2 regions of the Caulobacter sp. GW821-FHT09H08 genome follow, and region 1 is predicted to be linked to the other one. Evidence: predicted binding sites of a transcription regulator. Region 1 holds the regulator's gene; the other holds the start of a gene.
What was found. Region 1 encodes LexA, which represses DNA repair genes until DNA is damaged. Its sites were predicted from a motif close to ATGTTCNCNANNTGTTCT; they were not measured.
Positions count from the first base shown of each region.

Region 2: a site for LexA is predicted at 9,235-9,252, ahead of AC07NN_RS14055 (ATP-dependent helicase). Genes of this name have one in related genera too.

Region 1 is NZ_JBWKOC010000002.1:817,333-829,076, reverse strand. Features, by position in the region: gene AC07NN_RS08935 (ComEC/Rec2 family competence protein) at 1-147, shown strand, start outside; gene AC07NN_RS08930 (isocitrate lyase/PEP mutase family protein) at 194-961, shown strand; gene lexA (transcriptional repressor LexA) at 1,042-1,746, opposite strand; gene AC07NN_RS08920 (alkaline metalloproteinase) at 1,967-3,808, shown strand; gene AC07NN_RS08915 (class I SAM-dependent methyltransferase) at 3,805-4,668, opposite strand; gene lepB (signal peptidase I) at 4,719-5,531, opposite strand; gene AC07NN_RS08905 (lysophospholipid acyltransferase family protein) at 5,591-6,157, opposite strand; gene trpC (indole-3-glycerol phosphate synthase TrpC) at 6,281-7,069, opposite strand; gene trpD (anthranilate phosphoribosyltransferase) at 7,066-8,091, opposite strand; gene AC07NN_RS08890 (anthranilate synthase component II) at 8,101-8,697, opposite strand; gene AC07NN_RS08885 (hypothetical protein) at 8,814-9,023, shown strand; gene trpE (anthranilate synthase component I) at 9,050-10,585, opposite strand; gene AC07NN_RS08875 (peptidylprolyl isomerase) at 10,585-11,744, opposite strand, start outside.
Region 2 is NZ_JBWKOC010000003.1:943,811-955,554, reverse strand. Features, by position in the region: gene AC07NN_RS14135 (NADPH-dependent FMN reductase) at 1-446, shown strand, start outside; gene AC07NN_RS14130 (hypothetical protein) at 451-1,044, opposite strand; gene AC07NN_RS14125 (pyridoxal phosphate-dependent aminotransferase) at 1,319-2,521, shown strand; gene AC07NN_RS14120 (helix-turn-helix transcriptional regulator) at 2,583-2,789, opposite strand; gene AC07NN_RS14115 (hypothetical protein) at 2,782-3,234, opposite strand; gene AC07NN_RS14110 (carboxymuconolactone decarboxylase family protein) at 3,392-3,976, shown strand; gene AC07NN_RS14105 (SDR family NAD(P)-dependent oxidoreductase) at 3,978-4,781, shown strand; gene AC07NN_RS14100 (glutathione S-transferase family protein) at 4,778-5,413, opposite strand; gene AC07NN_RS14095 (DUF2171 domain-containing protein) at 5,527-5,763, opposite strand; gene AC07NN_RS14090 (DUF6807 family protein) at 5,913-6,830, shown strand; gene AC07NN_RS14085 (DUF4169 family protein) at 6,840-7,016, shown strand; gene AC07NN_RS14080 (ribbon-helix-helix domain-containing protein) at 7,028-7,237, shown strand; gene AC07NN_RS14075 (helix-turn-helix domain-containing protein) at 7,241-8,122, opposite strand; gene AC07NN_RS14070 (hypothetical protein) at 8,290-8,637, shown strand; gene AC07NN_RS14065 (hypothetical protein) at 8,659-8,844, opposite strand; gene AC07NN_RS14060 (hypothetical protein) at 8,928-9,083, opposite strand; gene AC07NN_RS14055 (ATP-dependent helicase) at 9,253-11,658, shown strand.

The DNA of each region.
Region 1 (11,744 bases):
GGGGCCGCCGAGCTCTATCGACGCCCCGACGGCTGGCGGATCGTCTGGGCCCAGCCCTTGCGCGGCGATCGCCCGTGGAGCCAGACGTTTGAGAGGCGGGCATTTGGGAGCCGCCTGCTGACACCCTATGTCACGACCGACCGCTAAGCGTCGTCATGAGCGCGGAACACCATCGCGCCTCGGAGGAGTAGCCATGTCCAATCCGTTCGCCGCCCGCCGCGCGGCCTTCCGCGCCCTGCATGCCCACGGCTGCTTCGCCCTGCCCAATCCTTGGGACGCCGGCAGCGCCAAGCGCCTGCAGAAGCTGGGTTTCAAGGCCCTGGCCTCGACCAGCGCCGGGGCGGCCTGGGCGATGGGCAAGGACGATGGCCAGATCACCCGCGACGAGGTGATCGAGCACCTGCGTCTCTTGTGCGCGGCCACGGACCTGCCGGTGAACGCCGACTTCGAGGCCGGCTTCGCCGCCACGCCGGAAGGCGTCTTCGAGAGCGTGACCCTGGCCATCGAGGCGGGGGTCTCGGGTCTCTCGATCGAGGATTGGTCGGGTTCGGCGCTTTACGACCTGCCGGTCGCCCTGGAACGCCTCAAGGCCGCCCGCGCCGCCATCGACGCTTCGGGACAGGACGTCATGCTGGTGGGCCGCACCGAAGGCTATCTGCGCGGCAATCGGGCTCTGGCGCCGACGCTGGAGCGGCTGAAGGCCTATGCCGCCGCCGGCGCCGACTGCCTCTACGCGCCGGCCGTGACCGATCCGCAGGAGATCAAAGCCATCGTCGAGGCTGTCGCGCCCAAGCCGGTCAATATCCTTTTCTGGGGGGCGGAGATGTCGGTCGAGAGCCTGGGCGCGCTGGGCGTGCGCCGGGTCAGCACCGGCGCCTCCCTGGCCGCCTCGGCCTGGGCCGGCTTCGACGTCGTCGCCAAGCGTCTGGCGGAGGAGGGGCGGCTAGCTCCCAAGCCATAGAAACGAAGAGGCCCCGATCCTGGGATGAAGATCGGGGCCGAATTTTTAGTCGCTTGGGTCCCCGCTTTCGCGGGATGACCTCAGTGGTACCGGCGGATCAGGCCGACCAGCTTGCCCTGCACCTCGACCTGGTCGGGGCCGAAGATGCGGGTCTCGTATTTCGGATTGGCCGCTTCCAGGGCGATCGAGCCGCCCTTCTTGCGCAGGCGCTTGAGGGTAGCTTCCTCACCCACCAGCGCGACGACGATCTCGCCCGAGGTGGCGGTGTCGCCCTTCTTGATGATGACGTAGTCGCCGTCGAGGATGCCGGCCTCGATCATCGAGTCGCCTTGAACCTCAAGGACATAGTGCTCGCCGTTGCCCAGCATGGCTTCGGGCACCGGCAGGCGCTCGCGCTCGTGCTGGATGGCGTCGATCGGCGTGCCGGCCGCGATCTTGCCCAAGATCGGCAGTTCGCGGCTGTCGTTGGCGGGCGCCGAGGCGACCGGAGCCGGCGGCGGTGCGCCGCCGCCCTCGAAGACCTGCGGGCGGAACGCGCCACGGCCCTTGGGCGGCGCCGCCGTCGTCGCCTGCTGCGGCAGTTTCACGACCTCCAGCGCCCGGGCCCGGTGGGCCAGACGGCGGATGAAGCCGCGCTCCTCCAGCGCCGTGATCAGCCGGTGAATGCCCGACTTCGAGGCCAGATCCAACGCTTCCTTCATCTCGTCGAACGAGGGAGAGACACCGGTCTCCTTGATGCGTTCGTGGATGAACATCAGCAGTTCGTGCTGCTTGCGAGTGAGCATGTCGACCTCGGCTGGAGCGCGGAACAAACCGCAAACCTTTCGAATGTTCTCTAGGCGTTCTTCCTTAATGTCAAGTTGACGATTACCAACGACACAAGTCGTGAACCCAGGCGACTAAAGGGATAGCTTCTCCGCCAACGATGGGACGACGGGCCAACGCGCTTTCGTTCCGGCACGATCGGCGAGACATTCAGGTCCTGGCTCTAACGGATTGATCCTTATGACGATCACGCCCTCGATCCGCTTTGACGACCGTGTGGGGATCACCGATGTCGAACGCGCCAACCTGACCCAGACCATTACGCTGGCGCTCTCGAAGTGGAGCGCGGTGCTGGCCGGCTCGGGGACCGCCAACATCATCGTCGAGGTCATGACCACGACATCCTCGGGCCGCGCCCAGGGCGGTCCGGCGGCCGTCACGACCTCGGCGCGATTCGCCGACGGCCTGATTCTCGCCGAAGGGACGCTGAGCGCGGAACTGCGGTCCGGGACCAATCCGAATGGCAGCGCCGACGATCTGCGCCTGCAGTTCTCGATCGACTACCTGCGCAACGAGCTCTGGTTCGATCCGACACCGGACACGGCCGACGACATCCCGACCAATCGCACCGACGCGCTGAGCGTGATTCTTCACGAACTGGGCCATGGCTTGGCCTTCAGCGGCTATGGCGAGACGCCGACCGATGTCTACCGCTCGCCCTACGACCTCCGGGTCGTGAAACAGGGCGGCGCGCCGTTCTATTCCGGGCCCAATGTTCTGGCCCTGCGTGGCGAGAGCGCACCGCTGACGCCCGGCAACTATAGCCACTACGGCACGTCCGGCGCCTTCCCAGGCGGCGGCGATCCGCTGACGGGCCTGATGAACGGCGTCGCCTACTATCGAGGTTATCGCTATTCCATCGGCGACCTCGACCTGGCGTTCCTGGCCGACGCTGGCCTGGGCACGACGCGCAACGACATCTTCGACCAGACCTGGCTGGCCGACCTTGACGGTGGGGCGGGCGTCGACCTGTTCAAGGCCGACTATAGCGCCCGGAGCGAAGCCCTGCGGATCGTCCGGGACCTGAACGGCGACATCTTCGTTCCCAGCAGCCTGACGAGTCTGGCCGCCGTGCACCTGCGCAACGTCGAGCGGCTGGACGTCAAGTTCGGCTCAGGGGCCGACACCCTGGCTGGCGGCAGCGGCGACGACCGGATCGACGGCGGGGGTGGCGTCGACGTGATGGGCTATGCCGCCGCCTCGACCAATTTCAGCTGGAGCCGCAACGGCGACGGCTCGTGGACGGTCCGCGATCAACGGACGACAGGCGGCGAGGGCGTCGACACGCTGATCAATGTCGAGAGCCTGAAGTTCGCTGACAAGACCGTCTCGCTGCTGCTGTCGGCCTCGCAGGTCGCTGTGGAAGCTATCCTGCGCGGCGGAATCGGCGCCAGCGCCGGCGACCTCGATGCGCGCATCGCGGCCGGGACCCTCTCCCAGGCGGCGGCGATCACCGAGGTGATCCGGGGCGCGGGAGCGACGACCGCGGTCGCGACCCTGGCGTACCAGTTCTTCACCGGAAAGATCCCTGGAAGCGGCGGCGTCGACTACCTGGTTTCGCCGACGGGGCCGAACGCCAACAACCTGAACAGCGGCTACTACCAAAGCTTCAATCTGGAGAACCGCTACATCAACTTCGCGGTCAACCTGGGCAAGCTGGGCGAAGGCAATGCGAAATTCACGGCCGACTACGGGTCGTTGTCGCTGTTCGACGCGACCAGGAAGGCCTATGCGGCGATCTTCGGCGGGACGCCCACCGACGCCAAGATCCACGCCCTGATCGACACCCGCACGGACTATTTCGCGGCCTATGGCGGCGACGGCGCGAACGGGATCGGCACGAAGGCCGCCATGGTGGGGTGGCTGCTCGCCGAGGCGCAGAAAGCCGACCTGGGCGTCATGGTTCGATCCAACGACGCCTGGATGCTGGACCTGTCGGACGGCGCAGCGCCGTTCGCCATCGACATCCTCGATCCAGCGAAGGGCTACTGGAAGGCCGACTTCGTCTTTGGTGGCGCCTAGGCCCGCTTGCGGGCGACGATGATGTCCTGGTCCTGGGTGGGTTCGCGGCGCCAGCCGCCCAGGGCCTGGTTCAGGACGTCTAGGCCCAGGGCGTCGTATTGCGCCAGCACGGGTTCCAGGTCGTAGCCGATCACGGCCTCCGGCAGGTCCGGCGTGGCCGTCCAGCAACCGTCCAGCGGGTAGACGAAGTCGAATACGGCCTTACCCGTCCCGGTGTTGGCGCGGGCCTCATCGTCGATCAGGTACCAGGAGACGATGCTGATAGCGCCGGGCTTGAGCACCCGCGCGATCTCGCGGGCGAACTGGGCCTGGTCGGCGGCCAGCAGGTGGGTGAACACCGAGCCCAGCCAGACATAGTCGAAGCTGTTGTCCGGATAAGGGAAGACATAGGCGCTGGCCGGCTGTGAGCCTTCCGGGTTGTACCGGTCGCTGTGCATGTCGGCGTGGACGAACGCGAAGCGCGGGTCACCGACGGCGATGTTGGCTTTGCACCAGTCGATGGCCTGGGCCATCACGTCGAAGCCGGCATAGCGCCCGTTCTCGTCCAGATACTCGACCAGCGGCGCGGCGGCGCGACCGATGCCGCAGCCGACGTCGAGGATGGCGTGGTGTGGCTGCAGGCCGGCGTCGATGAAGAGGTCCCGGAACTGCTGGCCCACGCGGATGAAGTCGGCGTCGGCGGCGCCGACCAGGTGCCAAAGTTCTGGCGGGGCCTGGAGGGCGTCGGGATCGCTCGGCGCGGCTCCGGCGGCGCTAGGGGCGGGCGTCGGCATCAGCGCACGGCGCAGGCGGCCCAGCACCGGACGCAAGGGCGCGGGCGTGGCGTTGCGCAGAGCCGTGAGGAACGGGCCGTCCCGCATTCGATTCCCTTTCGATCCGAAGCGGGCGGACCCTAGCGACCTGCCAGGTCTCAGCCAACCTTCGGCGCGGGCAACTTGCGGAAGGTGCGGTCCAGGCGCAGGCCGTGGCCGTTCCAGGAGAACAGGATACGCTCGGCGCGCCCCACCAGGTTCTCGGCCGGGATGAAGCCCATGCCCAGCTCCGGCGGCAGATTGGCGTCGCGGGCCACGTCCCACGGGCACGAAGCGTAGCCGCTCGGCGTCGAGCCCGGGTTGAACCGGCTGTCGGCCGAGTTGTCGCGATTGTCGCCCATCACGAAGTAGCAGCCGGCCGGCACGGTATAGACGCCGGTATTGGCCGCCAGGGTGTCGGCGCCGAAGCTGTTGGTGGCGTAGGTCCGGCCGTTGGGCAGGGTTTCGCGCAGATGGCGGACGGGGATCGGATAGGCGCCGGGCGCGCCATCGGCGTCGATGCCCGTCAAGCTCTGGGAAACGGCGACGCCGTTGATGCGCAACTGGCCGCCGCTGACCTGGATGCGGTCGCCGGGCAGGCCGATCACCCGCTTGATCACGTCAGTGCGACCGTCACTGGGCCTCTTGAACACGACGATGTCGCCACGTTCGGGCGCCTGCGCCATCAGGCGGCCATGGCCGACGGGCGGGCTGAGCGGGATCGAGTGGCGGCTCAGGCCGTATGGATACTTGGAGACCAGGATGTAGTCGCCGACCAGCAGAGTCGGCTGCATCGACTCCGAGGGGATCGTGAACGGCTGGCAGAAGACCGTACGCGGGATCAGGAACACCACCAGCACGATGGCGAAGGTCTTGGCCGTCTCGACCAGTCCATGGATCCAGCCGGTCTTCTCGGCGCGCGCTTCGGTCATCGATGTCCCTCCGTCTGGCCATTAGCTAGACGGCGGAGCTTGGCCAAAACGTGGCGCCCTTAGAGGACGGTCTTCCGCTCCGGGTGCCTGGGCGTCACCGGCGCATAGAACGCCGCCAGCACCGCGAGGTCCTTCTCGTAGTCGCCGCTGGGCGTCATCGCCGGGCCAAGGCCTACAACCTTGCGCTCGTAGTCCATGAAGGCGGGCACCATGGGCACGCCGGCCTTCAGGGCGATGTTGTAGAAGCCGGTCTTCCAGCCGGCGGCCTTGCCGCGCGTGCCTTCTGGCGCGATCACCAGCATGAATTCGTCGCGGCGGGCGAACTCGTCGGCCATGGCCTGGACCGTGTCACGCGATTGCGAGCGGTCGATCGGCACGCCGCCCAGGTCCTTCATCATCCGCTCGAACGGCCAGCGGAACAGCGAGGCCTTGCCCATGAAGTTGAGCTTCAGGTTCAGGGCGTCTGCCGCGCCCAGGAAGTAGACGAAGTCCCAGTTGCTGGTGTGCGGGGCGGCGATGATCACGAACTTGCGGGTCGTCGTCGGGGCCGAGCTCTCGATCGTCCAGCCCTCGCGCTTGAAGAAGGCGACGAGGGACCAATTCACCACGCGGGCGACCCAATGCATTCGCGTTTCCTCGCGTGGCGTCCGCCGTCGTCGTGGCGCGGCGGCTGTCTTGTTGAGGCGACTGTGGGCGGGCGAGGAAGAAAACGCCAGACGGCGCGTACCCGATCCGTCGGTCGGTATCCGTCAGCCGATCAGGATCTTGGTGGCCTCGGTGACGTTGGCCTGACGCATCAGGCTTTCGCCGACCAGCATCGCCTTGGCGCCGGTCGCTTCCATCCGCACCACGTCGTCGTGGGTGAAGATGCCGCTCTCCGTGACCAGCAAGGCGTCCTTCGGGGCATGGGCCTGCAGACGCTCGGTCACGGCCAGGTCGACGACAAAGCTCTTCAGGTCGCGGTTGTTGATCCCGACCAGATCCGAGCCCAGGGCGCCGGCGCGGGCCATCTCGGCTTCGTCGTGGACCTCGACCAGGGCGTCCATGCCCAGGCGTTTGGCCTCGCTCATCAGTTCGGCGGCCAGGACGTCGTCGATCATGGCCAGGATGACCAGGATGGCGTCGGCGCCCAGGGCGCGGCTCTCGGCCACCTGCCAGGGATCGACCAGGAAGTCCTTGCGGATGCAGGGCAGGCTGACCGCCCGGCGGGCGTCGATCAGATAGGCGTCGGCGCCCTGGAAGCTGGGGCCGTCGGTCAGGACGGAAAGGCAGGCCGCGCCGCCGGCTTCGTAGTTTCGGGCCAGGGCCGGCGGATCGAAGTCGGCGCGGATCAGGCCCTTGGACGGCGAGGCCTTCTTGATCTCGGCGATCAGGGACAGCTTGCCGGGAGCGTGGCTATTGATCAGGGCCTGCTTGAAGCCGCGAGGCGAGGAGGCGTTCCGAGCGGCGGTCTCGAGGGCGGCCTGGGTGCGGCGACGCTTGCGGTCGACGACCTCCTCACGCTTGTAGGCGGCGATCTTGGCGAGGATGTCGGTCACGCGGAAACTTCCGTATTGGTGGCGGCCACCAGGCCGGCGAGGGCGGCCTTGGCGCGGCCTGCGTCGATGACGTCGGCGGCCAGTTCGATGCCTTCGGCCAGGGTCTCGACCTTGTCGGCCACCAGGAAGGCGGCGGCGGCGTTCAGCAGCACGATGTCGCGATAGGGGCCGAGCTCGCCGTCGAACAGGCGGGTCAGGGCGGCGGCGTTGAACGCCGGATCGCCGCCGGTGATGTCCGACAGCGAGGCGCGCGGCAGGCCGACGGCTTCGGGGGTGATCTTGAACAGGTGCATGCGACCGTCCCGCCATTCGGCGACCTCGGTCTCACCCGTGGTGGTCAGCTCGTCCATGCCCGAGCCGTGCACCGACCAGGCGCGTTCGGCGCCCAGAGCCCCCAGAGCCTTGGCGATCGGCTCGACGAAGCGCGGGGCCGAGACGCCGACAACCTGCCGCTTGGCGCCGGCCGGATTGGTTAGCGGGCCCAGCAGATTGAAGATCGTGCGGAAACCCAGCTGCTGGCGGATCGGCGCGACGTGCTTCATCGCCCCGTGATGCGACTGGGCGAACAGGAAGCAGATGCCGGCCTCGTCCAGGGCTTGGCGCTGCTGCTCGCGCGTGGCGTCGATATTGACGCCCAGGGCGGTCAGAACGTCGGCGGTGCCGGACTTGGAGGTGATGGCGCGGTTGCCGTGCTTGGCGACCTTCAGCCCGCCGCCGGCGGCCACGAAGCCCACGGCGGTGGAGATGTTCAGCGTGTGCAGGCCATCGCCGCCGGTGCCGCAGACGTCGATGACGTCGTACGGGTGCTCCAGCTGAACGGCGGCGCGGCGCATGGCGCGGGCGCAGGCGGCGATCTCGCCCACCGTCTCGCCGCGCAGGCGCATGGCGGTGACGGCGGCGGCGACCTGGGCCGGGGTCGGTTCGCCGCGCAGGCAGGCGGCGAAGAACACCTCGGCGTCGTCGTCGCCCAGGGTCTGGCCGTCGGCCAGCTTGGCCAGCAGCGGCTTGAAAGCGTCGGACATGCGCTGACCCTAGACCCAGGTGGCCGCGTCGCGCTTGACGCCCGACAGGTCCATGAAATTGGCCAGCATCTGGTGACCGCCCTCGGTGGCGATCGATTCCGGGTGGAACTGGACGCCGAACACGGGCCGCGTCTTGTGCTGCACGCCCATGATCTCGCCGTCCTCGGTCCAGGCGGTGACCTCCAGATCGGCCGGCAGGTCTTCGCGGCGAACCGCCAGGCTGTGGTAGCGCGTGGCGGTGAAGGGGTTGGGGAGGCCCTTGAAAATGCCCTTGTCGTCGTGGCGCACCTTGCTGACCTTGCCGTGCATCACGGCCTTGGCGCGGATCACCTCGCCGCCGAAGGCCTGGCCGATGGCCTGGTGGCCCAGGCACACGCCCAGGATCGGCAGGTCGGCCGGCGCGGCGCCCAGCAGCGGCAGGCAGATACCGGCCTGGTCCGGGGCCTTGGGGCCCGGCGACAGCAGGACGGCGGCGGGCTTCAGGCCCAGGGCCTCCTCCACCGTCAGGGCGTCGTTGCGGTAGACGACGGTCTCGGCCCCCAACTCGTTCAGATAGTGGACGAGATTGTAGGTGAAGCTGTCGTAGTTATCGATGACGAGGATCATGACGCCGCCTTTCGAAGTGCGGTTCTAGCCTGAGGCGGGCGGATGTGTAGCGCCATTTTCGCCTGCGGCTTTCAGTAACGGTTACAGCGGTCGCGGACCGGGGCATCATGGACGCCATGGACCCGCGTGATTCCGCCCTGGACCCTGTCGCTCTGGCCTACGCCCGCGCCTTGCTGCGGTCGAAGAAGCGCGTCCAGAAGATGGCGCCGGTGCTGGCCGCCGCGGCCTTCGCCGCGTTCTGCGCCCTGACCTTCGCCACCGTGATGGTGCTGGCGCCGCCGGCGGTCACCCAGCACCTTCCAGACGACCGCCTGGGCGGTCCATAGGGGCGGTCCCTAAGCAGCCCTAAGGCTCAGCTGAATCGCCAGGCTTCCTCGGCAGCGCGCTTGAGGGCGCGGGACTTGTGCAGGGTTTCGTCGTACTCGGCGTCCGCGTCGCTGTCGGCGACGATGCCGCCGCCGGCCTGGACGTACATCATGCCGTCCTTGACCAGCGCCGTGCGCAGCACGATGCAGGTGTCGACCGAGCCGTCGGCGCCGAAATAGCCGACAGCGCCGGCATAGCCGATGCCGCGCTTCTCGACTTCCAGCTCGTCGATGATCTCCATGGCCCGCACCTTGGGCGCGCCCGACAGCGTGCCGGCGGGCAGGGCGGCCATCAGCACGTCGACCGGATCGACGCCCTCGGGCGCCGTGCCCTCGACGTTCGAGACGATGTGCATCACGTGGCTGTAGCGCTCGATCGTGAAGCTCTCGGTCACCCGGACGTTCGGCCCCTTCGGACGCTCGGCCGGAGCGTTGCGACCCTGGTGATTGAGCATGGCCACGCGACCGACGTCGTTACGGCCCAGGTCCAGCAGCATCAGGTGCTCGGCGCGTTCCTTCGGATCGGCCAGCAGTTCGGCTTCCAGCGCCGCGTCCTCCTCCGGCGTCGCGCCGCGCGGACGGGTGCCGGCGATCGGCCGGATGGTGATCTTGTTGTCGCGCAGGCGGACCAGGATCTCGGGGCTGGAGCCCACCAGATTGAAGCCGTCCAGGTTCAGGAAGAACAGGAAAGGCGACGGGTTGGTCCGGCGCAACGAGCGGTAGAGGGCGAACGGCGGCAGGTCGAAGGGCGCGCGGAAGCGGTGGCTGGCCACGACCTGGAAGATGTCGCCGGCGGCGATGTAGTCCTTGGCCTTGGCGACCACGTCGGCGTAGTCGGCGCGGCTGACCGGCGTGGTGAAGTCCATCGGACCGCGCGGCGCGCGCGGTGCGTCATGCGCCAGCGGACGGTGCAGGTCGGCCATGACCGCCTCGACCCGCGACCGGGCGGCGGCGTAGGCATCTTTGGCCGAAACGCCGGCTTGCGGACGCACGGCCGTGGTCAGGATGATCTCCTGGGCGATAGCGTCGAAGATCGCCACGATCTGCGGGCGGGTCATGATCCCGTCCGGCAGGCCCAGCGTGTCCGTATTGATGTCCGGCAGGCGCTCAACCAGGCGGACGAGATCGTAGCCCAGGGCGCCGAACACGCCGGCGGCCATTGGGGGGAGGCCCTTGGGCAGTTCCATTCGCGAGCGGGCGACCAGGTCGCGCAGGCTGTCCAGCGCGCCGCCCGGCTGGGGCGTGTAGCGACCGGCGGCGATGTCGTCGCCCTCGGCGATCTCGGCCTGGTCGCCGCGGCAGCGCCACACCAGGTCCGGGTTCATGGTCACGATGGAGTAGCGACCCCGCCAGGCCCCGCCTTCGACGCTCTCGAACAGGAAGCTGTAGGGACGCGTCTGGGCGATCTTCAGATAGGCCGAGACCGGGGTCTCGAGATCGTCGATTAGACGGGTCCAGACGACCTGCTGCCGTCCGGAATCATAGGCTTCCGAAAAGGCGTCGAACGCGGGTTCCAGACTCATTACTCGGCTTTCTTTCCGGCTTTGCCGTCCTTGGCCTTGGCCAGGGCCTCGGTGTCGACGCCGATGGCCTGGCGGGCCAGGGTCAGGTTGCTCTTGGTCTTCAGCTGGGTCTTGGCGGCGTTACGGGCCGCTTCGCCCAGGTCACGCATCAGGCCGTTGGAGGCCTGGGGCTGCGCGAGGCCGGTGATCTGGGCCACGCTGGCCGTCGGGGCCGAGTGGATGGCTTCCAGCTTGGCGACGACATAGGCCTGGCCCTGCGGACCGGCGCGCGCGACGAACACCTCATTGCGCTTGGCGCCGAATGCCCCGGCCAGGAACTCGTTGCCGAGGCCCGCATGCTGCTGGGCGTTCTGGCGCGACAGGCCCGGGACCTTCTGGACCTTCGTCTGCGCCGAGGCGGCCACGGCGTCCAGCGACTCGCCCTTCTTGACGCGGGCCGAGAGTTCCTCGGCCTTGGCCTTCATGCGCTTGCCCATTTCCTGGCCCAGCCAGACCGAGCTCAGCTGCGGCTTGATCTCGGCCAGCGGGGGCAGGGCGGACGGAGCCACCTTCTCGACCTTCACGGCGTAGTATTCGCCCTTGCCGGCTTCGACGAGCTCGCTCTCACCGCCTTGCGACAGTTCGAACGCGGTCTTGAGGATGTCCGGCGTCAGGCCGGCGACCGGTTGGCCGAGCATGTCCGTACCCTGGGCGGTAATCGGCGCCGTGGTTACGACGAAGGCGCCGGCCTTGCTGGCGGCGGCCAGCAGGTCCGCGCCGCCGTCATGGGCGTCCTGATAGGCCTGGGTCTGGTCATAGGCCTTGCCTTGCGCGGTCTGGGCGCGAACCTCGGCCTCGATCTGCGGACGGACGCTGTCGAGCGTGGGGGTGACCCCTGGCGTGATCTTGGTGACCTTGATCACCGAGACGCCCAGTTGCCCCGCGATCGGCGCGCTGACCTGGCCGGCGGCCAGGGTGAAGGCGGTGTCGGCCACCTTGCGGTCCGGAACGGCGGACTTCGGCTTGTCGGTCAGGACCAGCGGCGTCTTGCCGAAGGCCTTGGCGACGGCGACGGGATCCTCGCCGTTGGACAGGCGCTGCGAGATCGTGGCGGCGGCCTTGGCGTCCGGGGCGGCGATCTGGATCAGCGAGCGGGTTTCCGGCTTGGCCAGGCTGTCCT
Region 2 (11,744 bases), on a different contig from region 1:
AGATCCAGGTTTTCGGCCTGGGCGACCTGCCGTTCTTCAACCAGGACGTCGAGGAGCAAGGCGACCCCGCTGCGGTCGTCGCCTGGAAGGACGCGGTGCGTCAGGCCGACGGCATTCTGATCGCTTGCCCGGAGTATAATGGCGGCCTGACGGCGGTGCTGAAGAACGCCATCGACTGGGCCTCGCGCGGCAAGCCCGCCCCGCTGGACGGCAAGATCGCCTGCGCCCTGGGGGCCAGCCCCGGGATCACCGGCACGGTCCGCGCCCAGGACGCCCTGCGCCTGAACCTCAAGCGCACCGGCGCCGACCTGGCCCCGCTCTCCGACATCCTGGTGGGCCAGGCCCATACCAAGTTCGAAAACGGGACCCTGATCGACGAGCGCACCCGCCAGGCAATCGCGCGTCACCTGGCGAGCTTCGCGGCGGTTATCCGCGCGCGTTCCTGACCCTTTACTGGGTCAGCTTGCTCAGGTCGTAGTCCGGACCAAAGTCCAGCACGAACACCGGACCCAGCACCAGGTTCTGCTTCACCGCGCCGATGTGCAGCGACACGTTGGCCGCCCCCGCCGGGATGTCGATCGTGGCGCGGCCGGGCACGGTGTACATCTTCCACTCGCCGCCGATCTTGACGTTGGAGCCCTGCATGGCCGCTTCGTAGGGCGCGGCGGCCTGCTGCACGCGGACGGCCGAGACCGTGCCTTCGGCCGCGCCGCCATCGACGCCCTCGGCCTTGGCCCAGAAGGCCACCAGCATCACGTCGCCCTTGCTGACCTTGCCGGTCAGGCCCTGCTGGGCGCCGACGCCCCAAGGCTTGTCGCTGGCCGCCAGGACCTCGACCTTCATGCCGCCGCCGCCGGCCACGGCCTTGTCCTTGACCGGGCTGGTCTTCTGGCCTGCGCCATAGACCTGCCAGTTGGCCGACGGCTTGTTGATCGCCTTCTGCAGGATGTCGCCGTCACCCGACTGGCGAGCGAAGCCTGGCGAGGCCGCGCCCAGCGCCAATGCCAAGACAGCCACGGCGATGTACAGAATCTTCGTGTTCATGGTGGTTTCCCTCCCCCAAGGGCCAACTTCGCGGCCCACGTTTCCCCCGAGGCCGACCGCCGTTGCGCGCGATCGATCCTACAAATGGTAGCGGTATCTCGCAGACTTGCCGGACGCAAGACGGTCACGCGGGGGAAGCGTCGCCAAAATGTCGCGGACCATCCAGGAAACCGCCCTTGCTGCGTTGCACCGCGGCGAACGGGGGCGTAAACACCGCCGCAATCCTGAAACGGCCCGCTTGAAGGGCCAAGCAAGCACAGGGGAGTCCTGCAAGATGTCGCTCGAGTCCGCCGCACTGCGGCGCATCGCACCGTCGGCCACCATCGCCATCAGCGCCAAGGCGCGCGCGCTGAAAGCCGCCGGCCGTGACATCATCGCCCTGTCGGCGGGCGAGCCGGACTTCGACACGCCGGACAATATCAAGAATGCCGCCATCGACGCGATCAAGGCCGGCCACACCAAATATACCGATCCCGACGGCATGCCGGCGCTGAAGCAGGCGATCTGCGACAAGTTCAAGCGCGAGAACGGCCTGGACTACAAGCCGGCCCAGATCCACGTCGCGCCGGGCGGCAAGCCCGTGATCTTCAACGCCCTGGTCGCCACCCTGAACCCGGGCGACGAGGTCATCATCCCCGCGCCGTACTGGGTGTCGTATCCCGACATGACCCTGCTGGCCGGCGGTACGCCCGTGTCGGTCGAGACCACCGCCGAGAGCGGTTTCAAGATCACGCCGGAAGCCCTGGAAGCGGCGATCACGCCCAAGTCCAAGTGGCTGATCATCAACAGCCCGTCCAACCCCTCGGGCGGCGCCTATACTCGTGCCGAGCTGCAGGCCATCGCCGACGTGCTGCTGCGCCACCCGCAGGTCTGGGTGCTGACCGACGACATGTACGAGCACCTGGTGTTCGACGACTTCGAGTTCACCACCATCGCCCAGGTCGAGCCCAAGCTCTATGACCGCACCCTGACGATGAACGGCGTCTCGAAGGGCTATTCGATGACCGGCTGGCGCATCGGTTACGCCGGTGGTCCGGAACCGCTGATCAAGGCCATGGGCAAGATGATCAGCCAGACGACCTCCAACCCCTGCTCGATCTCGCAGTGGGCGGCGCTGGAGGCCCTGAACGGCACCCAGGACTTCATCAAGCCGAACGCCAAGCTGTTCCAGGAGCGCCGCGACCTCGTGGTGTCGATGCTGAACCAGGCCACCGGCCTGCACTGCCCGACTCCGGAAGGCGCCTTCTACGTCTACCCCTCGTGCGCCGGCCTGATCGGCAAGACCGCGCCCTCGGGCAAGGTCATCGAGAGCGACGAGGACTTCGCCGGCGAACTGCTGGAAGCCGAGGGCGTGGCCGTCGTGCACGGCGCGGCGTTCGGCCTCTCGCCATTCTTCCGCATCAGCTACGCCACCAGCAGCGACGTGCTGGAAGACGCCTGCTCGCGCATCCAGCGCTTCTGCGCCAGCGTGAAGTAGGCGCTGCCACAGCGTTGAAACGACAAAGGGGATCGGCTCGCGCCGGTCCCCTTTTCTTTGTCTAGTCCGGCAGCTGGAACAGGTCCTCGACGCTGGCCTCAAGCACCTTGGCCAAGGTCAGGGCCAGGATCGTCGACGGCACGAAGACCCCGTTCTCGACGGTGTTGATCGTCTTGCGCGAGACGCCCGCCTTCTCGGCCAGGTCCGCCTGGGTCAGCCCCTTGCCTGTCCGGACCTCGCGCAGGCGGTTGTTCAGCCGTTCATGCATCCCGGTAAGCGCGCCGCTCCAGATACGAAAACACCAGCAAGGGCACGGCCGCGCCGAAGGTGATCAGCATGTGCAGCGCCTCGCGGGTCGTCACCTCCTCGAACTGGCCGACGATGTAAAGCACGAAGCCCGTGGCGATCATCGCCCAGAAGCCCCAAGCGGTGGCGATGCGGCGGTGGGCGCGGGTCGTCTCGTCGTTCAGCAGGTTCCGCATCGCCTGGCCCCGAAGCAGGAAGCCGCCGGTGGCCAGCAGGAACAGCAGCAGCGCGGCGTTCAGCGCCCAGGCCCCGATCTTGAAATGGGCGATGCGCGTGCTCTCATGCAGCGCGCCGTTCGACAGGTAGATCGTCTGCAACGCCAGGAACATCACGGCCAGCACCGCGAAGATCCTCGCCCGTCGCTTGGAGAGGCGCTCGGCCTTCTCGACCAGATTCACTTCGCTCATCGCTTCGTCGCCCCATCGATCATGTAACGCTGAGGTTACATGTAACCTTGGAGTTACACAGCGACAAGAGGCCGACCACAAACACCTCAAACATTCGTTTGACGCCTCGCCGCGCGTCGGCCGAAATGGCGCCAACGATACAAGAGGGAGACGCGCCGTGAGATTGCCCGAGCCCAGGATCCGCCCGCTGTCGATGGACGCCCTCACCCCGGATCAGGCCGAGGTCCTGGCGCCCCTGGGCGGCGGTGGGGTGATCCCGGCGGGACCGGTGCTGAACATTTTCCGGACCATGGCCCACGCGCCCAAGGCGCTGAAGGCGTTCCTGACCTGGGGCAACTACATCCTCTCCAAGAAGAGCGACCTCCCGCCCCGCGAGCGCGAGGTCGTCATCCTGCGCACCGGCTTCCTGTGCCGCAGCGGCTACGAGTGGACCCAGCACGCCGAGATCGGCCGTCGCTGCGGCCTGACCGACCACGAGATCGAGCGATTGAAGACCGGGGCCGGCGCGCCGGGCTGGAGCCCCGCCGACACCGCCCTGATCCAGGCGACCGACGAGCTGCACCACGACCACTTCGTCTCGACCGCCACCTGGACCGCCCTGCTCGCCCATTTCAGCGAGAAGCAGGCCATGGACGTGGTGTTCACGGCCGGCCAGTACACCCAGGTCTCGATGCTGCTGAACACCTTCGGCGTGCAGTTGGACGAGGGTCAGACGCTCGATCCCGACCTGAAGGCCTTCTGAGGTGGCGGGCCGCCTGGAAGGCAAGCGCGCCATTGTCGTCGGGGCCGGCCAGACCCCGGGCGAGACCATCGGCAACGGCCGCGCCATCGCCCTGCTGTTCGCTCGGGAAGGCGCCAGCATCCTCTGCGTCGACCGTCACCTGGATCGCGCCCAGGAGACCGTCGCCCTGATCGCCGCTGAGGGCGGAACGGCTCACGCGCTGGCCGCCGATATCCGCAAGGCCGACGCCGGTGACGCCATCGTCGCGGCCGCGCAGGCCCAACTGGGCGGCCTCGACATCCTGGTGAACAATGTTGGCATCGGCGGCGGTGGCGACGGTCCCGCCCATCGCCTGACCGAGGACGCCTTCGAGCGCATCCTCGACGTCAATCTGAAGGGCCTGTGGCGCGTAACCCGCGCCGCCCTCCTCGTCCTGCGCGAGCAGGGCGCGGGGTCGATCGTCAACATCTCGTCCCTGGCCGGGATCGCCGGCGGCATTCAGCTGGCCTACGAGGTCTCCAAGGCCGGGGTGAACCGCCTGACCGCCAGCGTCGCCCAGGCCAACGCCGGCAAGGGCGTACGCTGCAACGCCGTCGCGCCGGGCCTGATGGACACGCCCATGGCGGTGGCCGGCATCGCGGAGATGACCGGCCAGAGCATCGAGGCCGTCCGCGCCGGCCGCAGCGCCCGCGTTCCGCTGGGCGGCGCGATGGGTACGGCCTGGGACACGGCCTACGCCGCCCTCTACCTCGCAAGCGACGAAGCCCGCTTCGTCACGGGCGTCGTCCTGCCGGTGGACGGCGGGATGTCCTCTCGGATCGGTTAGCCGTCGATCCAGTCGGTGAGACCCTCGCGCGCGTGCACTTCACGCAGCGCCGGCCGTTGGCGGATGGTGTCCAGGTAGCGCTTCAGATTCGGGAACGCCGTCGCGGGCTTGGGCATGTTGCGGGTCCAGCGGCACAGGATCGTGGCCAGCAGGTCCACCGTCGTGAAACCGTCGCCCACTAGGTAGTCGCGATCCGCCAGCCGCGCGTCCATCCGCGCCAGCCCGGCTTCGATGCGCGCCCCGGCGGCGGCCTTCACCGCCTCCACGGCCTCGCCGCCGGCGGGCTCGTGTGGATAGAACCAGGCCCGGAAGTTGGGCTGGAAGGCGTTGGCCAGCCACAGGGTCCAGCTCAGATACTCGGCGCGCTCGACGGAGCCCAGCGGCGGTGCGAAGCCGCCTTCCGGGTGGCGCTCGGCCAGCAAGGTCGCGAGGCCCGCCATCTGGGTGATCGGCGCGCCATCGACGATCAACGTCGGCACCACGCCATCGGGATTGATCGCCAGATATTCGGGTGTCTTGTGCTCGGCCTTGTCGAAGTCGAGCAGATGGACCTCGAACGGGACGTCCAGCTCCAGGAGCATCCAGTGGATGGCCGTGCCGGCCGTGCTGGGCGAACCATAGAGCGTGTACATCGAAGACCCTCCGCGCTGATCGCGCGGATAGGCAGCTGCTTCTTGGGCCAGGTCAATCAAAAGGCCCCCACTTTGCGACGTGGAGGCCTCCTGATCCTACGAACGCTGAGCGCCTAGTGCTTCTCGCGCCACTGGGACTTGGCGTCGTCCTTGGTCAGGGCCAGGTGGACCTTGTCGTCGTCGATATATTCCACCCACGACAGCGGGATCATGTGGTGCTTGAAGCCGCCGCCCAGGTCCAGCTTGGCCAGCTCGATCTCGCCACCGGCGATGTGGTCGACGCGGCCGACGTGACCGCCGTCCGAACCGACGACTTCCTGGTGTTCCTTGATCTGGGTGAGGTCGATCATCTGTCGTCTCCAAGGCTTGCCAGGGCCCATCTCGGCCCTTCGGACATCAAACGGCCACGCCACCGGCCAAGTTTCAGGATCCAAGTTTCAGCTTGCCATGCACGCCTGGATTGTTCTTGATACGTTCCCGAACTCCTAGAGGACGCCGCATGAGCCTCCGCGCTCTTCTCGCCACCGCCCTGTTGCTGTCGGCCGCGCCCGCGCTGGCGGATCCCGCGATCGACAAGCGCGTGGACGCGGTCTTCGCCGACGATGCGGTGACCCTGACCGAGGCCGGCAAGACGGTGCTTGTCTATCGGACCAAGCCGCTGGATCCGACCGCCGAGCCCGGGCGCTCGAACTATGTCAGCCCGCTCTACGCGCCCGACGGCACGGCCCTGACCGAGGACAAGCCCGGCGACCACCCGCACCAGCGGGGCGCCTGGTGGGCCTGGATGAAGGTCCAGACGGACGGCAAGACGGTCGCCGACGGCTGGTACATGAAGGGGCTCAGCTACTTCGTCCGCTCGAAGACGTTCCTGGGCGACGCCGAGGGCGGCGGAACCCTGACGGTCGAGGTCGACTGGATGGTCAATTCCGGGCCGGAGCTGGCCTATGTCGCCCGCGAGACCACCAAGGTCACGGTGCGGCCGCTGAAGGCCGGCGCCCGGCGGGTGGAGTTCGATACCACCATCGCCTCGCGCGTCGACGCCCTGGGGCTGGGCGGCAGCGAGGACGAGCGCGGCTTCGGCGGCTTCTCGATCCGCCTGGTCGCCCCCGAGCGCCTCACCTTCGCGTCGGGCGGCAAGACCATCACGCCGAACGGCGCGGCCATCGACGCCGGGACCTCGATGGGCTTCGCCTGGAGCGGCGGCGCGGACGTCCCGGCTTGGTCCGTGGGCCTGGCCTGCAAGGCCAATGGCCAGGCGGTGAAGCGCTGGATGCTGTACAATGACCGCTCGATGCAGAACTGCGTGTTCCCGGGTCGCGCGCCACTGATCCTCAAGAAGGATCAGACCTTGCGCCTGCAGGAAACCGTGGTCATTCGTCCTGTCCCGAAGAAGAAACCCCCTGTTCCAGGAAACTGAAGTCCCGCCATGGCCGACATCGTCAATCTGAACCAGGCCCGCAAGGCCAAGGCCAAGGCCGACGACAAGGCCCGCGCGGTAGAGAACCGCGCCAAGTTCGGCCGCACCAAGGGCGAGAAAACCCTGGACGCCGCTCGCATCGACAAGCTCAAGCGCGACCTCGACGGCGCCAAGCGCGAGGATTGAACCTGGCTGGATTGCTGAAAAAGCGTTCGGTGAACCTGGCGGGGCACGCGACGTCCCTGGCCCTGGAGCCGGAGTTCTGGGCGGTGCTGGACCGCGCGGCGGCCAGCGACGGCCTCAGCTTTGCCGGCCTGATCCAGAAGATCGATCTGGAGCGCGGGGAACGCCCCCTCGCCTCGGCCTGCCGGGTGTTCGCCCTGGCGCGCGCGGGCCAGCCGGGCTGAACCTCAGACTCCGCCGTCGAGGCTGGAGCCCCGGGCCATGGACTGACCGAAGTACATCCTGAGCAAACCGCCCAGGCCCATGCCGGCGGGATCGGCCTGACGCACCAGATGCGCGCGGATGGCTTCCGGAACCGAGCCTTCCGGCGCCAAGGGCGTTCCCTGGTTGGCGATGCAGGTCTCGTAGATCCTCAAATCCTCGTCGGGATCACCGGTCGGATCGGCCACACGGTGAAGCACGCAGCTCGAGGCCACGGGCGAGCCGCCGGCGTCGCGCAGACAGGCCAGGGTGATGCCGTCCAGCACCTCGGCCTTCTGCCGCGCCACGCCGTTGAAGATGCTGAACAGCAAGGTCCCGTGCGCGCGGTCAGCCGCCACGCTGAACAGCTGATGCTGCAGCAGCAGGGCGCCACCCTCGTAGCTGACGCCCTCCACGCCGGTGCGGAACGACAGCAGGCCGTTTTCCGCGCGTTGGATCAGGCAGTGGTCATGCAGGAAACGGCCAGGCAGATCGCTGGACGGGCGGGTCGATCGCCATACGCCCTCATAGGCAGCGCCCCGCGCCGCCGCGCCTTGCAGGGCTTCCTTGAGGATGGCCGGTGGAATCCAGTCGGCGAGAATGTCCGACGACGGTGACGGCGACGTCTCAACGCCAAGCGCGGTGGCCAGGGCGGCGAGGTCGCGATCCCAGTCCAGGAGCGTGAAGCCTGGCCGCCGCTGCGCGATCAGCTCTGTCAGACGCGCCAGGTTGTGCGCCGAAGGGATAACCTTCCCGGAAATCCAGCGCCCGACCAGCGACTTGTCGACCACCAACTCAGCCGCCATCCGCCCCCGGCTCATCGAGAGGGCCTTCAGGGCCAGTTCCAGCTTCGGCGCCAAGCTGTGCATTGGGAAACAGTGATCCACACGCGGCTCGTGTGCAACCAGCGTGCAACCCGGATGCATTTCGCGGACGGCCGCCGCCCGGCGCTGCAACTGAGCGCTCGCGCGCCTTCCCGGCAGAACACAACCAGGGACAACGCGCCTAGGCGCGACACAATCGAAGGAAGCTCAAGATGAAGCGTTCAGTCCTGTTCCCCGCCATCGCCGCCTGCGCGATGCTTAGCGTCACACAAGTCCAGGCCGCGCCGGCCTTCATGAAGTACGATGGCGTGAAGGGCGAAAGCCAGAAGACCAAGGCTCGCCCGTCGGGAGCTCTGAACGTCGCCGCCGGCGATGTGAACGGCGACGGCGCCCGCAAGGGCAAGAAGGACGACCACAAGGAATGGATTCCGGTCGAAAGCGCCCGGGCCAGCCAGGGTAGCGGCGCCGGTGCGGGCAAGGCGACCAATCACGACATCAAGGCGCCGACCGACCAGGCGGGCCTGCTGGTTCCGGCGGTACAGCGAGCCCGGCCGAACTAGCCGGGACCGCTGGCTTCCAGCCTATCGCTGCGGCTCCGACGTCACGCCAGGCCGGCGGGACGTCGGGATCGGCGCGGGTTGAGGGTTGGGTCCCTTGCGAAGCGCCGCCACGTCGGGAAGGCGCGAGCGCCACTCGACCTGATCGCCGGCCATGACGCCCAGCTTCCACGCGCCCCAGACGGCGGCGGCAAGGATGGCCACGACCAACAGGGCCGCCCATAGGCCGCTCCGATCATGATGGGGCGCCGGTTGGTGTCTGGCGTCATGTGCGAGGGTTTTCATGGCGATCCTCAACCCGCCGGCTTAGGCGCTGGCGCGTCAGGCAGCTTGGGCGCCGAAGCGGAGATGTCCACATCGACCTTCTTATGCTGGGTGAACCCGCCGGACATCACGAAGAAGGCGAGCACCGCCACGATGACGACCAGTCCGCCTACGATGAACGCCAAGCCACTATTGCCCCCGCTGCTGGTTCCATCCGCCATGAGAGTCTCCGTGCCTGTCGGCTCTGTTCGTGTTGGCGGATCAACGGCGCGCATGACCGGAGGTTCCGCTTTGCTGGCCTCATCGGGGTCGGTTGGGGCTTAAGCCCGGCGAGGTTTGTGCTACATATGTTCCATGTATCCCGATGACGACTCGGCCTTCCCGGGCGACCTCCCCTCTCCTCGCATCTCCGACCTCGCCCGAGCCCGTCCTCCGGCGAGCGTGAGCGCGCCCGACTATCTGGACGGCCTGAACCCGGAACAGCGCGAGGCGGTCGAGACGACCGAAGGCCCGCTGCTGGTCCTGGCCGGCGCCGGCACCGGCAAGACCCGGGTGCTGACCACGCGCCTCGCCCACATCCTGGCGACCGGCAAGGCCCGCCCGTGGGAGATGCTTGCCGTCACTTTCACCAACAAGGCCGCGCGCGAGATGCGCGAGCGGATCACCCACATCATCGGCCCGGAGGCCGAGGGCCTGCGTTGGCTGGGCACCTTCCACTCGGTGGCCGCCCAGATCCTGCGCCGCCATGCCGAGCTGGTGGGGCTGAAGTCGAACTACACGATCATCGACACCGACGATAACGAGCGGCTGCTGAAGCAGCTGATCGAGGCCGAGAACATCGACGCCAAGCGCTGGACCCCGCGGATCCTGTCGCAGATCATCGACGGCTGGAAGAACCGCGGCTGGACGCCCGATCGCGTCCCGACCAGCGAGGCCGGCGAGTTCGCCAACGGCAAGGGCATCAGCCTCTATCGTCAGTACCAGGAGCGCCTGCGCATCCTGAACGCCTGCGACTTCGGCGACCTGCTGCTGCACAATATCAGCCTGTTCACCGGCCATCCCGACGTGCTGGACGAGTTCCAGCGCCGCTTCAAATACGTGATGGTCGACGAGTACCAGGACACCAACGTCGCCCAATATCTGTGGCTGCGCCTATTGGCCCAGGGCCGCCAGAACGTCTGCTGCGTCGGCGACGACGACCAGTCGATCTATGGCTGGCGCGGGGCCGAGGTGGACAACATCCTGCGCTTCGAGCGCGACTTCCCCGGCGCCAAGGTGGTCCGGTTGGAGTGCAACTACCGCTCGACCGAGCACATCCTGGCTGCGGCCTCGGGCCTGATCACCGCCAACAAGGGCCGCCTGGGCAAGACCCTGTGGACCCCGGCCAAGGGCGGCGAGAAGGTCAAGGTTTCCGGCGTCTGGGACGGCGAGGCCGAGAGCCGCATGATCGCCGACGAGATCGAGCGGGCAAAGAAGGCCGGCCGCAAATACAACCAGATGGCCATTCTGGTGCGCGCCTCGTTCCAGATGCGCGCCTTCGAAGAACGCTTCGTGATGCTGCAGATCCCCTACAAGGTGGTCGGCGGGCCGCGCTTCTTCGAGCGCGCGGAAATCCGCGACGCCCACGCCTATCTGCGCCTGATCCAGTCGCCCGATGACGACCTGGCCTTCGAGCGGATCGTCAACACGCCCAAGCGGGGCATCGGCGACACCTCGGTGCAGAAGCTGCTGCAGATCGCCCGGCTGAACGGGATCTCGACCACCGAAGCGGCGCGCGAGATCATCACCAGCGACGAACTGCCGGCCCGCACCCGCACGGCGCTGTCCAACTTCATCCGCGACCTGGATCGCTGGCGCTCGCTGATCGGCTCAGTGCACCACCAGCGCCTGCTGGAGACGGTGCTGGAGGAGAGCGGCTATACGGACGCCCTGCGCCTGGACAAGGGCCCCACCAGCCAGACCCGCCTGGAGAACCTGAAGGAACTGGTCCAGTCGATGGGCGCCTTCGACACGCTCGAGGCCTATCTGGAGCACGTGTCGCTGGTCATGGATCTGGACCGCGAGGCCACCGGCGACGCCGTCTGGATCATGACCCTGCACTCGGCCAAGGGCCTGGAGTTCCCGCTGGTCTTTCTGCCCGGCTGGGAGGAAGGCGTCTTCCCCAGCCAGCGAAGCATGGACGACAAGGGCGAGAAGGGCCTCGAGGAAGAGCGCCGCCTGGCCTATGTCGGCATCACCCGGGCCCGCGAGGAGGCCCGGATCAGCTTCGTGGCCAACCGTCAGGTCTATGGCCGCTGGACCAGCCAGCTGCCCAGCCGCTTCGTCGACGAACTGCCGATCGCCCACGTCGATGCGGCGTCCGAGACCGGCTACTACGGCGGCGGTCCCGGCATGCAGTCGACGGCCGCCTCGCGCTGGGACGATCCGGGCACGTCCGCCTTCCAGGCCGGCAGCTATGACAGCCCGGGCTGGAAACGGGCCCAGGAACGGACGGCGGGCTTCAGCGATCGCGGAAGTTCGTGGCGCGGAACCCAGGGCGTCCGTTCCGGCTCGTCCGCCCGCTCGGCGCCGATCGAGGGCGAAGGCCGCCTCGTCGCGGTCTCGGCCCCGACCAACAGCGCCTATTCGCGCGGCGACCGCGTGTTCCATGTCAAGTTCGGCTACGGCAAGGTCACGGGCGTCGAGGGCAACAAGCTGACCGTCGCCTTCGACAAGGCCGGCGAGAAGAAGGTCATCGACAGCTTCGTCGAAAAGGCCTGATCGACCGCTCCAGGCGCCATCAGGATGTCGACAAGCCGGCGCCAAAAACGGCGCGCGGTCGATTCAGCGCGCCTGTCATTTGACGT